One region of the Chroococcidiopsis cubana SAG 39.79 genome, then DNA from elsewhere that is predicted to be linked to it. Evidence: riboswitches for the same ligand, from Rfam matches in the RefSeq annotation. Region 1 holds a riboswitch; the other holds the start of a gene.

Region 1 (7,578 bases):
AAGGTTTTAAATGAAATTCGCCGTCCGTGTTGTTCGGCAATTCCGGCAGCAACTATGTTAGAAGAGGCTCCAACTAAAGTTCCGTTTCCACCTAACGTTGCACCAAACATCATGGCATAAAACAGAGGTAATACTTCTGCTGGCAACTCTCCTGTAAAACTTTTTTCTAGAATTACTGGCGATGCCAAACCAATATTGACTACATACTGTTTGAGTAACGGAACCATTGCCACAACCAAAGGAATGTTTGGCACGACGCTTGAGACTATACCAACAAAAAAGAGTAACGCTAGCGAACCTAAAGCAATATTTTTTCCTAAAATTGCTGCTAGAACACCAGAAAGGCTAGTCACGACGCCAGTTTTCTCTAGTCCACCAATTAAGACGAAAATGGACATAAAAAATATTAACGTATTCCAATCGACATCTCGCAAAATATTATTAACTGTATCAATTTTGCTATGATGTGACAGTAACAATGCTAAAGCTGCACCTAATAAAGCTACCGCAGCAGGAGAAATTGGAATTGGTAACATTTCCCCAATAACAAAGAATGTTAAAACACCAGCAATCAAAACAATCCCTAATGTTAAAACTTGAGGATGATTAATTTTTGGATGGGGAAGATGTTCTAAATCTTCTAAATCTTTATGCCAAATTTTACGAAATAGAAATGGTAGCATTGCAACCACAGTAATAACTGCAATAACTCCACCTAAACTGAGGCGCGCGAGGTAATCAATAAAGCTGACGTTTACGGCATCTCCGACAATAAATGTAGCTGGATCTCCTACCAATGTTAGTAATCCGGCACTGTTGGCTACGAATACCATTAAGATGAGTAGTGGTACAAAGTTTACCCCTACTTCCTCTGCAATCGGAGGAATCAGCGGTGCTAGTAACATAACTGTTGTAGCATTGGGCAAAAAAGCGCAAATTGGAGTTGTAATTGCCACAATTCCCAGTAGCAAGCGCTTGCCTTGTCCTTTAGCTAAAATCACAATTTGGGTGGCTAAATAATCAAAAACTTTTGTAGGTTCAAAAGCTCGTACCAACACCATTACGCCAAAAAACAAAGCAATGGTAGAGTAGCTATTACCAATATATCCAATTGCTTCATTTAGCGTTAACACATTTGTAAAAACAAGAATTAATGCTCCTAAAAATGCCGCGATAGTCAAGTGTATCCATTCTGTCATCACGAAAAAGATGACACTAAGGAAAGTAATAGTGCTAGCGATCGCCTGCCAGTTTTCCATATTATTACTACTGGTTTGATTATTAATTATTCTAACCAAAGTTATAGAGCTTTACATCCATACAAAACTCTACTAATGCGCTTGATATTTATTGGTAGTTAGCTACATACGGCTAAGGTAATGAAGCGATCGCATCTGTTTGTGACTCCGCAACTATAGCAGTTCTATTTGATGCTTGAAATTCAAGCATAGTAGAGTGGGCGTTGCGTGCCTGACAATTTTTCAAGGCGAATTGCTTTATTTTTACCAGTGATTTTTGTGGGATTTTCATCTGCTATTTTTCAGTCTCTTCAAGTGCAGGTACAACAGGCTTAACAGTACGAGCCTTGGAAGCTGAACCAAGCAGAACATTATTGATAATGTTGCTTATTTCAGTCTCCTCTCAACGCCTACGGAGTTAGCTGACGGGCTAGAACTGAGAGATGTTCTTCTTGTCAAGGATGAATTATGAAGATCTGAACTCGATACTCGTTCTTGCTAATTCATCTTTAAACCAGATAAGCCCCAGATTTTGGTTCCTCCGCTCCAGTTTTACTAAAGTCTTGAACTCCTCAACACAGACACCACTGGATTAGGCTAACTGTTTTCAAACTATTGAAGAGAAATTTAACATTCTTACTCAAATTCGTCAAATTATTCCGGGTAGCGTGCAATTTTTGCAGACAATTACAATAACATCAAGCCAAAATTTTCAGCAGGTGAATCGATCCGCTATTAGTGTCGAAAAGCTTTTCAGCTATCTCTACGGGGCAGAAATGCGGACGAACCACTGGCGAAGTACCATAGCATTGCTTACCGAACTATCGAACGATAGAGTGGTTCCACCATCTGGCAGGTTCCGATAAACTGAAGATTGCCATGCCTATCTCTATGCGTGCTTAAAGTGATGCAAGATTTCAGTCAACTGCTGCTCGATGAAAGCGATACGATTTTGAAGGACTGGATTGCTGCCATTCGTGCAGATAACCAAATTGAAACAGCTAACGAACTGCCGTACAAGTCTTTGCAAGACAGCATACCGCGCGTGATTCAAGCGATGGCAACAGTGCTTTCTCAATCACAAGATAGCGATTTGAAGACACTAGTAGAGGTGAGTTTAGAACACGGTGTCATTAGGGCAGAACAAGGATTTGAGGCTGGGGAAATTGCCCGAGAGTATCGAATTCTGCGTCATGTTATCTTCTCTACCATTGAGACAAGCTTGCAGACAAGCTCAGCGTTAGAGGTGATTCGTGCTTTTCGGTTAATTGATACTGTCATTGATGAAGCGATCGCCCGCTGCTTTAAAAGCTACACCGAACAACGATTGGCAGAACTACAACACCTACAAAGTCAACTGACACTCAACAATCAGGAATTAACGCGGCTGGTGCGGGCAAATCGCGAAAACCTTTCTCATCTCGCCCACGAACTGAAAACCCCTTTGACTTCAATCATTGGCTATGCCGATTTATTTTTGCGCCTACAGCGGAAAGACAGAGTTGAGGTAAAAGATAGCTACGCCAATATAGAACATATCGAACGGGTGTTAAGCGGTGGTAGGCATTTATTACACTTGATTAACGATGCTTTAGAAATCTCGCGATACGAAGCAGGGCAAATGCAACTCCAGCCTGCAATAGTCGAGATTCGCGAGCTAACAAGCGATCTTGTTGCTATGATGCAGCCTGCGGCACAAGCCAAGGAACTCAAATTGAGCCTCGATTTAGATTCAGCCCCAAAAGAAGTTGTCACGGATTCGTTACGATTGCAGCAAATTGTGACGAATCTGATTAGTAATGCGATTCGCTACACGCTAGATGGAAAGATTTTGGTGAAATGTTGGACGATCGATCGCGAACGATGGGCGATCGCAGTTGCCGATACAGGCGTGGGAATTGCGCCAGAAGCACAGCAGCGCGTGTTTGAACCCTATTTTCAAGCTGGAACGATCGCCACACCCAACAGCACGGGTTTGGGGCTGGCGATCGTTTCGCGCTTAGTCAAGCTGTTGCAGGGAAAGATTGAATTAGCCTCTGAGGTTGGAGTTGGTTCGACATTTACAGTGACTTTTCCGCTCAAAGTTAAAACAAAATAATATTCCGCGATCGGCTATTTGTAATTTATTATTTTTGACTGTTAAGCTAAAATCATCTTATTTTAATTATTCTTAATTAAGAAATATTAGACAATTGCTAAAACTTTCTATTGTTGAGCCAATTTTTCTCAGAATTTTCTAAATTAATAATTGCGATCGCTTAGCAGAAATAGGCAAAAGTATTTATGCCGTTCTGAGTGTAACTACAGAAGAAATGAAGCTACATAGTGGGACTTTGAAGAAAACTGGTAATAGAATAGCTTCAAAAGCAGAGCCAGAGCTAGTTTTACATCGATTGGTAATGTTTCCTTACCATGCTTAAGTTTCAGCCAGTTTTACCTTATCGATGTATTGTCCTTGCCATGCATGGATTTCAGCCTCTTTTAGAGCTAAAAACTTTCAAAGTCCCAATAGTTAAAGCGAACCGTTATTTAATTATGGGTGTAGCTATTAAAGTATGCTCTAATCGCTTAAGTATAGAGCATATTTTAATTGACTAGGTTGCTATAAAAAAGCATGAGGAACTCGAAAAATGAAACTTGACCGTCGTTATTTATCTTTTGGACTCGTCTTACTATTGCAAACAATCTGGCTGGCTCCAGCAGGCTCGGAACCACTAAAACTGCGAAACTCAGAACTAAAATTAGAGCGATCGCAAATGCTCGTAGCGAAAAAGCTAACATTAGCGTCAGGAACTAAACTGCAATTAGAACTAGCTGAAGAACTTAGCTCAAAGACAGCACAAGAGGGAGATATTGTTGTTTACTATGCAGCAACAAATGTCCTCTCACCAACCAAAGAAATTTTGATTAAAAAAGGAGCGCGAGCGACTGGAAAAGTTACTGAAGCAAAACGCGCTCGCATGTTTGGTAAAAAAGGACAATTAAACTTTACTGTGGAAGAAATTGAAGCAGTGGATGGTACTAAAATTCCGTTGCGATCGACTGTGGAGAAAAATGGTAAAGGTCGGGGTGCAACTATGGTAGCTGTGGCAGCACTTGTCAGCGTATTTGGCGTATTTATTAAAGGCAAAAATATCACCGTAAAACCAGGCACGTTGGTAGAAGCCTATGTAGATTATGACACGGTAGTTGAGACAGCCAGTCGCGCGCTATAAGGAAGTAACAGTAGATTCGTGGGGTGCGTTGATAACGCACCCTACCAGCTATTGTATCCAACCCCAGCTTTTGCTTTGTCCTGTAAATAGAGTCGAGCGATCGCTGTTATTTTGAGCCAAGTTCAAACTCAGGTTATGAATAGCTTGTTGATCGGACTTGACTTCTAGCAGTTTCATAAATACATTAAACTCTTGCTGATAACTTGGTTTTTCTAAAATTCTCTGATATACAGTTCTTAATTCCTTTTCAATAATTTGTTGAGCCTTAGCATCATCTTTAATTGGCTCTAACTGTACTTGAATTGATTTAAGTTCCTTTCGCAATACTTGCGTTTCTTCAGAAACAGGTAATCGACTCAGCATATTAGATAGCTTAATTTGAGCCTGTTTCGTCAATGACTTGCTTTGAGTTTGTTGATATTGGACTTTAGGGAGATTAGCAGCGTTTGAGTTAGCTGAATTTGGAACTTCTGTTACGGGTGTAAACAGTGTCAAGCCAGAAAAGAAAACTCCACATACAATACACATAATATGATTTTTACCTATTAGATTAGCGGATTAAGTATATACGTACATAGTTTACCGAGCGAATTCATTTTGTAGGTAAAGAATGCGCAAAGACAGGCAAAAAAATATTAAAAATCAATTAATTCTTGTGAGATTTCACGCATGTTTATGCAAGCTTTATAAAGTATTGAAATTATGAGAATATCGTTTGACTGACAAATAGAAGGGCGATCGCTCTCCGAACCGTTAACTGTCAACTGTCATATTTTCAGTAAGGGACAAAGAATTGATATGCTAGAAGGCTGGAAGCTCAAAGATTGAAACCATGCCTGCGTCGTCTACTGCAACCGTTACCAGTTTTCCCTTAACTGCTGTCGTGGGACAAGAAGCCATTAAAATAGCCCTGCTGCTAGCAGCCGTCGATCCTGGTTTGGGAGGAGTCGCGATCGCAGGTCGTCGCGGTACGGCAAAATCAGTCATGGCGCGGGCAATTCATACCCTTTTACCGCCGATTGAAGTTGTTAAAGGTTCTTTTTGTAACTGCGATCCCAATCGCCCTGAAGAATGGGACGACGAACTAAGTAGAGACGTTACATGTAACGTCTCTACAGAGGGTAACGTCTCTACAGAGGGTAACGTCCCTACAGAAGTGATTCCCGCACCATTCATACAAATTCCTTTAGGCGTGACAGAAGACCGACTTTTAGGTTCGGTGGATGTAGAACAATCGGTCAAACAGGGAGAAACCGTATTTCAACCAGGACTGCTGGCACTTGCCCATCGTGGCGTGTTGTATGTCGATGAAATTAACTTACTCGACGACAGTATTAGCAACCAACTGCTGACGGTTTTAACCGAGGGACGCAACCAAATCGAACGGGAAGGAATTAGTTTTGGGCATCCCTGTCAGCCTTTATTTATCGCTACGTATAACCCAGAAGAAGGAGCGTTACGGGAACACCTGCTCGATCGCATCGCGATCGCTCTTTCTGCGGATGGCGTGCTAGGTCTAGACGAACGAGTACAAGCAGTAGAACAGGCGATCGCTTACACCACCTCACCGCAGCAGTTTCTCCAGCAATACGCTGAAGATCTCGACAATCTCAAAACTCAAATTATCTTGGCGCGAGAGTGGCTCAAAGACGTACAAATTACCCACGAGCAAATTGCCTATTTAGTCGATGAAGCGGTACGCGCTAGAGTCCAGGGACACCGCGCCGAACTCTACGCCGTGCGAGTCGCCAAAGCCGCCGCCGCTTTAGAAGGCAGAACCACAGTTACAGCCGAAGATCTTCGTCGCGCCGTAGAATTAGTCATCGTCCCGAGAGCAACAGTCGTACAAACTCCACCCGAAGAACCACCCCCACCACCTCCACCACCCCAAAACCAAGACGAACCCGAAGATGAGTCTAACCAGGAACAGGAGGAGCAGGAAGAGAAGGACGAACAGGAAGAACCTGAAAACGAGCAAACACCGCCCAACATTCCTGAAGAATTTGTCTTTGATGCCGAAGGTGTAATTCTCGACGACAGCGTGCTTTATTTCGCACAGATGGCACAGCGGCGGGGGAAGTCCGGCAGTCGCAGTTTAATTTTCTCCGAAGATCGGGGACGATACGTCAAACCGATGTTACCCAAAGGTCCCGTGCGACGAATTGCAGTAGATGCCACGTTAAGAGCAGCTGCACCTTATCAGAAGGCACGGCGGGAGAGGCAGGGAGCAGGGAGCCTGGGAGTGCAGGGAGTAGAGACAAGGGAGACAAGGGAGACAAGGGAGACAAGGGAGACAAGGGAGACAAGGGAGACAAGGGAGACAAGGGAGACAAGGGAGCAACTACCAACTACCAATTACCAATTACCAATTACCAATTACCCACAAAAAAGAGTTTTTGTCGAGCAGGGAGATATCCGCTCGAAGCGACTCGTCCGCAAAGCGGGAGCATTGATCGTGTTTGTGGTTGATGCTTCTGGCTCGATGGCGTTGAATCGGATGCAATCAGCTAAGGGGGCAGTTTTTCAACTCTTGACAGAAGCGTATGAAAATCGCGACCAAGTGGCGTTGATCCCGTTTCGTGGCGAACAGGCAGAGGTGTTGTTGCCTCCTACCCGTTCGATCGCTTTGGCGCGTAAACGATTGGAGTTGTTGCCTTGTGGTGGCGGTTCGCCTCTAGCGCATGGTTTAACACAAGCGGTACGGGTGGGTATGAATGCTCAAATGGCGGGAGATATCGGACAAGTGGTCGTTGTGGCAATTACCGACGGTCGAGGAAATATACCTTTGGCGCGATCGCTAGGCGAACCTTTACCAGAGGGAGAAAAGCCCGATATCAAGAAAGAACTACTGGAAATCGCCGCTAGAATTCGCGGATTGGGAATACAGCTGTTAGTCATCGATACTGAAAATAAATTTATCTCTACAGGTTTTGCTAAAGAACTAGCTCAAACTGCGGGAGGAAAATACTACCACCTACCAAAAGCTACTGACTCCGCGATCGCTGGTGTTGCTAAAAGTGCAATTAATGCGATTAGGGGTTAGGGAGTCGGGACAAGGGGGACAAGGGGGAACTCGCTCTTCCCCACGACCGAAGGGAGTGGGGATTAGGGGGCGAAGGGGGACA
Region 2 (7,578 bases), on a different contig from region 1:
CGTTTGGGTAAATATATTATTCTCATGCCCTACAGCGTCGTTTCAGGTTTTATGTCTGGAATTGGTGCAATTCTAATTATTTTGCAAATTCCGCCATTTCTAGGACATGAAGCTCCTAAAGGAGGTTTGATAGGAACGTTACAAAATCTACCCCAGATGCTATCAAACCTCAACCCTGCCGAAACTGGTCTAGCAGCTCTGACAATGGTAGTTATTTTTTTCTTGCCGCATAGAATCAAGCACTTTATACCCCCACAACTAGCAGCATTAGTCATCGGCACAATTATTTCCTTCACCTTGCTACAAAACATGGATTTGAGAAGGATTGGCGAGATTCCATCAGGACTACCGACCCTGTATCTACCTACTTTTACTCCGGCTCAAACCGTACAGATGTTCGTTGATGCAGCCATGCTAGGGATGTTGGGTTCTATTGATGCCTTGCTCACTTCAGTCATTGCTGACAGTATGACCCGTACCCAGACTCAGGAAGACCGAGAGTTAGTCGGTCAGGGAGTAGGAAATCTAGTTGCTGGTTTGTGCGGTGGACTGCCTGGTTCTGGTGCGACGATGGGAACGGTAATTAACGTTCAAGTTGGGGCAAGAACTGCTTTGGCTGGCTTGCTCCGTGCGGTGCTGATGTTGGTCGTGGTGTTATGGCTGGCTGACTTGGCGGAAAACATTCCAATGGCAGTCTTAGCTGGAATTGCTTTCGCGGTTGGAATTGAAATGCTCGATTGGAATTTCTTGAAACGAGCGCATAAGGTTTCTTGGAAATCAACCTTAATCATGTATGGCGTACTGCTGATGACAGTTTTCCTCGATCTGATGGTTGCGGCTGGGGTAGGAATGTTTATTGCTAACTTGCTGACAATTGAGCAATTGAGCCATTTACAAGCTCAAAGAATCAAAGCAGTTTGTGGTGCAGATGATTCCGTCCCGCTCAATTTAGAAGAGAAAGAGTTGCTCAATTTAGCTGATGGGCGAGTTTCTTTGTTTTACATGGGGGGACCAATGCTGTTTGGAGTGGCAAAAACGATCGCCCGCGAACATTTATCTATCAAGCGTTGCGATACCTTAGTGATGGATCTGAGCGATGTTCCTTATCTAGATGAAACTGCGGCACTGGTAATCGAAGCTGCCATTAAAGATTCTCAGGCAAAAGGTTCTCAAGTATTTATCGTGGGGGCAGTTGGTAAAGTCAAGCATCTTTTAGAGAGTCTTGGCATTCTCAATTTAGTACCATACGATAACCTATTTCTGGATCGAACTGATGCCCTGAAACAAGCAGTTGTAGTAGATGTAGCTGAAATCGGTTTAGATGTAGCTGAAATCGGTTTGCGGACTGGTTGAGTTTGGGAGTTCTATTGTCAAGTTTCCTATTGGATTTCACCTTGTTACACTGGCAGAGTAAACTCGATAGAATCCTCTTGAAGACTTTTGCAGAGGCTTAAATCTCTATTTCAGTCATCTACCCACAGTGCGATTTTAGCTCTGTTTGCCCTAGCTCTGATTTGGGGTTATAACTGGGTACAAATGAAAGTAGCAGTGGAATATTCACCACCGTTTACATTCGCAACTTTGCGGATAGTTCTCGGAGCCTTGAGTTTATTTCTCGTGATGGCGTGGTTGAAAAAACCGTTGTTACCTCAAGCAGTTGGGGGTACTTTTCTGCTGGGGTTGTTGCAGACGAGTGGATTGTATGGGTTAGCAACTTGGGCTTTAGTTAGTGGTGGAGCCGGAAAAACGGCAGTTTTGGTTTACACAATGCCTTTCTGGACGCTAATTCTAGCCTGGGTGCTGTTAAAAGAGCGAGTCAGAACAATACAATGGATTGCGCGCCCTTAGTTTTGCTGGTTTGCTACTGATTTTAGAACCTCAGCAGCTTGATGGGACGGTTTTTAGTAAGGTATTAGCCATTCTTGCGGGGATATGCTGGGCTGGTGGGGTCATTGTCGCCAAGAAATTGCAACAACAACATAATTTAGATCTGTTATCGCTGACAGCTTGGCAAACTCTTTTCGGTGCTGTGCCGCTACTGTTTGTCGTTCTCTTCATTCCCTCTGAACCGATTGTTTGGTCTAACGAGTTTGTCGTAGCGTTGATTTACAACGTTATCCCAGGTACGGCGATCGCAATGTTGCTTTGGCTGTATATATTAAATCATCTATCTGCAAGTACGGCAGGATTGGGTATGTTAATGAATCCTGTAGTGGGAGTATTAACGGCTTGGCTGCAACTGGGAGAACGACCAGGACTTACGGAATCTGTAGGTATGTTACTGATTGTTTCTGCTTTGGCTTTCAATGTTAACTCTCTGCAAAAAACGAAGTCAACCAACTGATTTCACCATTTCTGTACGGGCGGGTTTAACCGCAAAACTGTTTATTCTAGTATAGGGATCTTCAAAAACCCGCCCCTACGAGGACTGACTTCATCATGACTATTCCCAGTACCCTTGCACCTGGCAACCTGCGGCGAGTCCACCACATCGCCTTAAATGTCAAAGACATGCAAGCATCGCGCCACTTTTACTGTCATATTCTGGGATTGCACGAACTGACAGGCGATGAAATCCCCTCTACTCTAATCGATTTGGTAGCGCAAGGCAAAGTCGCTAACTTTGTCACTCCAGATGGAACGGTTTTAGATTTATTCTGGGAACCGGAGTTAACACCACCAGATCCCGATCCCGAACGGAGTTTTACTCGTGCCTATCATCTTGCCTTCGATATCGATCCGCAATTGTTCGATCGCGCCGTAGAAGTATTGAAAGATAATCAAATTGCGATCGCCCACGGTCCTGTCAGTCGCCCTACAGGTAGAGGCGTTTACTGCTACGATCCAGATGGATTTATGGTAGAAATCCGGTGCGATCCAGTATGAGCAAAAAAAAACCTGAATCTGACAATTCAGACTCAGGTAGTCCTACACTTCACAACTCAGGAAAATACAACAGACACGAAAATCTCAGAAACAAAAATCTAATTTTCAGCTCTAAGCGGCATGAGTATGCATTTTTGTTTCCACAGGCAACCACTTGGAAGATAGATCTTCCATAATACCTTTGCGGCTGAAACTTTTGCTTCGATCTAAATGTACCACTAATGTTGGCAAATAAATGTCATCAATTATCTGATGTCCGTAACCGATGACAACACCAGTCAGATCTGCTTGCTTGTGTTGCACGAAATCCCCAATCCTTAACATGGTATTTCTCCTTGTGCAGTTTGCTATCCAACGTTTACTATTGCTAAGCTGCGATCGCTCTACTCGTCTCAACCGTGGCTGAATTCAATGTGGTATACAAATGTCCTAATTCGATTGCTACACCTTGCCAGCTAAAATGATTTTCTACCCGTTGCCGACCTCGTTCCCCTAACTTTCTTGCCCAGCTAGAATCGGCTAAGATGCGATCGATCGCTTGGGCAAACGCAACGTCATCTTTAGCAGGTGCGAGTAATCCCGTCTCTTCTGGAACTACGGTAAATTGCAAACCGCCGACAGCGCTAGCAACCACGGGAATTTGGCTTGCCATCGCTTCAATTGCTACCAAACCAAAAGGTTCGTAGTGACTGGGGACGACACTAACATCGGCAGCTGCGTAGTAGACTGGCAAAATCCGATCGTCCAAGCGACCTGGAAAAACAGTTATCGTATCTAAACCTAACTCTCCAACAATTCCTTCAATGCGATCGCGTTCTCTGCCGTCACAGCGACCGGGTTGGCTGCCACCACCGATAATTAATTTCAAGTTAGTCCGACCTGCTGCGTGCAATCTTGCCACCGATCGCACTAAGGTTTCAATCCCTTTACGTTTGTCAAATCGACCGACATACAACACGACTTTTTCATTTGCTGCAATTCCTAACTGCTGCCGCGCTGCTTCGCGTTCGATTGCCCCAAATCTGTCTATATCCGTACCGCAGGGGATAATATCAATTTGTCCTGTGGTTGAAACAAGCGATCGCATGTGTTCTTGTTCTTGAGGACTGGTGGCTACTATCCGTTCCGCTGTTTCCAAACAAGCTTTTTCTACTGCTAACCGTTTGGTAGCGATCGCGGGAATCTCGTCAATATTTCTGTACTTAACTGCACCCAACGAGTGATATGTATGTATCTGACTCAAAGGTTGCAGTTGCTTCAATCGCATTCCCACCCAAGCAGATAGCCAGTAGTTAGTGTGGACGAGCGAGTAACGAAATCCATGTTGTTGTTGAAAAGCTTGGAAAGCTTTGACGTACTCCGGTAAATAACTGAATAGTTCGTCCCGTCCGATAAATTCTGGCGCTCCCGCTGGTAACCGAATCGTGCGACAATTAGCATTGTGTTGCACGATCGCCGCTTGTTCTTTACTGCTACGGCGAGTAAACATATCGACTTTCCATCCCTGCTGGGCAAGGGCAAGACCGACTTGGCGCACGTAAACGTTTTGACCTCCAGCCTCTTCTTGCCCAATCGCAATCGCTGGATCGCCATCAACAGAAATTAAAGCAATGCGATTCTGTTTTTCTAACATTGTTGGTTTGCTTCTCCTTATGGCTAGCTTTCCTGCCTCTGGCTGCCATCAGGAATCAATTCCTTAGCACCAAGTACAGGTAAAACGTAGCGGGTTTAAACCAGCCAAGGACACTGAATGGGATCTAGAAATCTTCGATCTTTACAGTCTCCTCTCAACGCCTACGAAGTTAGCTGACGGGCTAGGACTGAGAGATGTCCCTCTCTGTTTATCTCAGAGATAAGCCCCAAAATTCGGTTCCTCCGCTCCAATTATGATTGGATTAGGCTGACTTATTTAATCTGGTTAACTACATCCTAAACCACGCTCCCTACGTTCTGTCAATAAAAGTTACAAACTGTGAAGTAAACTCGGTCAGATTGTTAAGTATTGTATGTGAAACTTCTATTTGAGTTGTGAACTACTCGTGAAGGTTGTCATTCGTTCAAGTGCTGTTAGCGCGTCACAGTCAGATGAACAGTAATTTGACAATTGATTTACAACTGCTGGATCTCAGCCATCTGTAAGAAATACAAACATAGTACGGTATTCCTAGCAATCAATGCTAGTTTTGTTATTAGTAGACGGTTAACTGTAGAGATATGACATGTCGTATCCGCACTTAACCAATGACCAACGACAAATGACCAATGACCAATCATACTTGCTGCGGTCCTGGCTATGCATCTCCCCAAGCGGCGATGCAAGCAGAAAGAGAAAAAACATTATATGCGATCGCACTTTATACGGGTACGGGAATTGAAGCACCAGATTATTTAGCGACGATTGATGTCGATCCTGACTCTCCGACATATTCTCAGGTAATTCATCGCTTACCGATGCCTTATTTAGGCGATGAGTTACATCATTTTGGTTGGAATGCATGTAGTTCGTGTCACGGTGACGCGAGTAAATCTCGTCGTTTTACGATCGTACCTGGACAGCGATCGAGCCGGATTTATATTGTAGATACAAAAGAAACGCGATCGCCTCAAATTTATAAAGTCATCGAACCAGAAGAAATCAAAGCGAAAACAAATTTAACAGCCCCTCATACAGTCCATTGTCTAGCAGATGGTCATGTGATGATTTCGATGTTAGGTGATAGTCAAGGGAATGCACCTGGCGGCTTTTTGTTACTCGATGAAAACTTTGATATTGTCGGACGTTGGGAACAACAAGCTACGGCAATGAAGTTTAATTATGACTTTTGGTATCAGCCGCGCCATAACATCATGGTAAGTAGCGAATGGGGCGCACCCAAAACGTATTATCCAGGCTTTGACCTCAACGATGTCGCAGCCGGAAATTACGGTCAGCAATTGCATTTTTGGGACTGGAAAAAACACGAAATTATTCAAAGTTTTGACTTAGGTACAGAAGGTTTAATTCCTTTAGAAGTGCGTTTTCACCACAACCCAGAGAGTACGCACGGCTATGTTGGTGCAGCCTTAAGTAGTAATGTTTGGCACTGGCACAAATCTAATGGACAATGGGCAGTTGAGAAAGTTATTGATGTTCCATCCGTCGAGGTTCAAGGCTGGGAAATTCCCGTTCCCTCTTTGATTACCGATATTTTGCTGTCAATGGACGATCGCTATCTCTATTTTTCCAACTGGTTGCATGGAGATATTCGTCAGTATGACATTAGCAATCCTTCTCAACCTAAATTGACTGGGCAAGTTTGGTGTGGTGGTTTATTAGGAAAAGGTGGCGAAGTTAAGGGGCAGAAATTGCAAGGTGGTCCTCAAATGCTGCAATTAAGTTTAGATGGTAAGCGGTTGTATGTCACTAACTCTCTATTCAGTACTTGGGATAATCAATTTTATCCAGACTTAGCCAAAAATGGCTCTTACATGTTGCAAATTGATTGCGACACGGAAAAGGAAGGATTGAAAATTAATGAAAACTTTTACATAGATTTTGGTCAAGAACCAAACGGCGCAGCCCGCGCCCACGAAATGCGATATCCTGGTGGCGATTGTACTTCAGATATTTGGATTTAGAGTTAAGAGAATCATAGGGGCAGGTTTTTTGGTCGAATGAAAACCTATCAAATCGAACTGGTTAACAGAAATAATTTTACTCTTAACGTAGCAGCAGACAAATATATTTTGGATGCGGTAGAAGCGGCTGGAGTAAAATTACCCGTAGGCTGTCGTTATGGGGCTTGTATTACTTGTGCTGCCAGGATTTTATCAGGTGAAGTAGAACAGACAAATGCGATCGCCCTCAAACCCCAGCAAGCCGCAAAAGGTTACGTTTTGTTATGCATTGCCACTCCCCGTTCTGATTGTAAGTTTGAAGTCGGCGTAGAATGTCAAAAAGAATTGTATGTAAACCCTTTTATCAGTTATCAGCGAACAGTTATCAGTTGACATTGGTAATCGGTAATTGGTAATTGGTAATCGATCGTTTGTTATTTGCATTTTCACTGCTCACTACTCACTACTCACTCCCTATGGCGCTTCTTAAACTAGAAGATGGTACAATCTACAACCAACTCGCTGATATTAGCCGCGAATTGTCTTCCCTAAATATCCAACTCAATTACTGGAGTGTAGGAGAAGATGCCCAATTGCGGCAATTGCTAGCACAAGAAAGCTTAACTTCAGAGGAAAAAGAAGAAGTTCTCGTAGCTTTAGATCGCTATTTCGAGCAACTCGAACAAACATCTGGCTATCAATCTCGTGATTTAATTGCGTTGCATCCTGGGATTCCAAATTTAGATGAGATGCTAACAAAATTCGATCGCATTCACACTCACGCCGATGATGAAGTAAGATATATTGTCGATGGCGAGGCAATATTTGGTTTCGTGCGTCCCGATGGTAGCCAAGTAGAATTAACAGTACAACCAGAAGAATATATCAATGTCCCCGCCGGAACAGAACACTGGTTTTATTTAACACCTGCAAGGCGAGTTAAAGCTGTACGATATTTTATCGATACAACAGGTTGGGTTCCTCAATACACGGGCAAAGAGATTCGGTTTCGTCAAAGCGCGATCGCGTAATTCATTATATTTATTACCTCTGATTCATGCTTAATTATCAACCTTCAGTAACTAATAGCAAAAC

The links. Region 1 has a riboswitch for cyclic di-AMP ahead of DSM107010_RS04645 (ArsB/NhaD family transporter). Riboswitches for the same ligand answer to the same signal wherever they lie in the genome.
Region 2: another riboswitch for cyclic di-AMP. It lies ahead of DSM107010_RS28500 (glycosyltransferase); the one in region 1 lies ahead of DSM107010_RS04645 (ArsB/NhaD family transporter).

Annotation. Positions count from the first base shown of each region.
Region 1 covers NZ_RSCK01000004.1:204,330-211,907, forward strand. Annotated here, with positions in the region: gene DSM107010_RS04645 (ArsB/NhaD family transporter) at 1-1,259, opposite strand, end outside; cyclic di-AMP (ydaO/yuaA leader) riboswitch at 1,631-1,811, opposite strand; gene DSM107010_RS04650 (sensor histidine kinase) at 2,146-3,336, shown strand; gene DSM107010_RS04655 (hypothetical protein) at 3,869-4,453, shown strand; gene DSM107010_RS04660 (hypothetical protein) at 4,502-4,981, opposite strand; gene DSM107010_RS42040 (magnesium chelatase subunit D family protein) at 5,286-7,496, shown strand; gene DSM107010_RS39385 (hypothetical protein) at 7,480-7,578, shown strand, end outside.
Region 2 covers NZ_RSCK01000077.1:13,126-20,703, forward strand. Annotated here, with positions in the region: gene DSM107010_RS28480 (SulP family inorganic anion transporter) at 1-1,353, shown strand, start outside; gene DSM107010_RS40150 (DMT family transporter) at 1,441-1,848, shown strand; gene DSM107010_RS40155 (DMT family transporter) at 1,835-2,344, shown strand; gene DSM107010_RS28490 (VOC family protein) at 2,440-2,886, shown strand; gene DSM107010_RS28495 (hypothetical protein) at 2,998-3,210, opposite strand; gene DSM107010_RS28500 (glycosyltransferase) at 3,254-4,519, opposite strand; cyclic di-AMP (ydaO/yuaA leader) riboswitch at 4,663-4,798, opposite strand; gene DSM107010_RS28505 (selenium-binding family protein) at 5,149-6,504, shown strand; gene DSM107010_RS28510 (2Fe-2S iron-sulfur cluster-binding protein) at 6,541-6,876, shown strand; gene DSM107010_RS28515 (1,2-dihydroxy-3-keto-5-methylthiopentene dioxygenase) at 6,960-7,514, shown strand; gene mtnB (methylthioribulose 1-phosphate dehydratase) at 7,541-7,578, shown strand, end outside.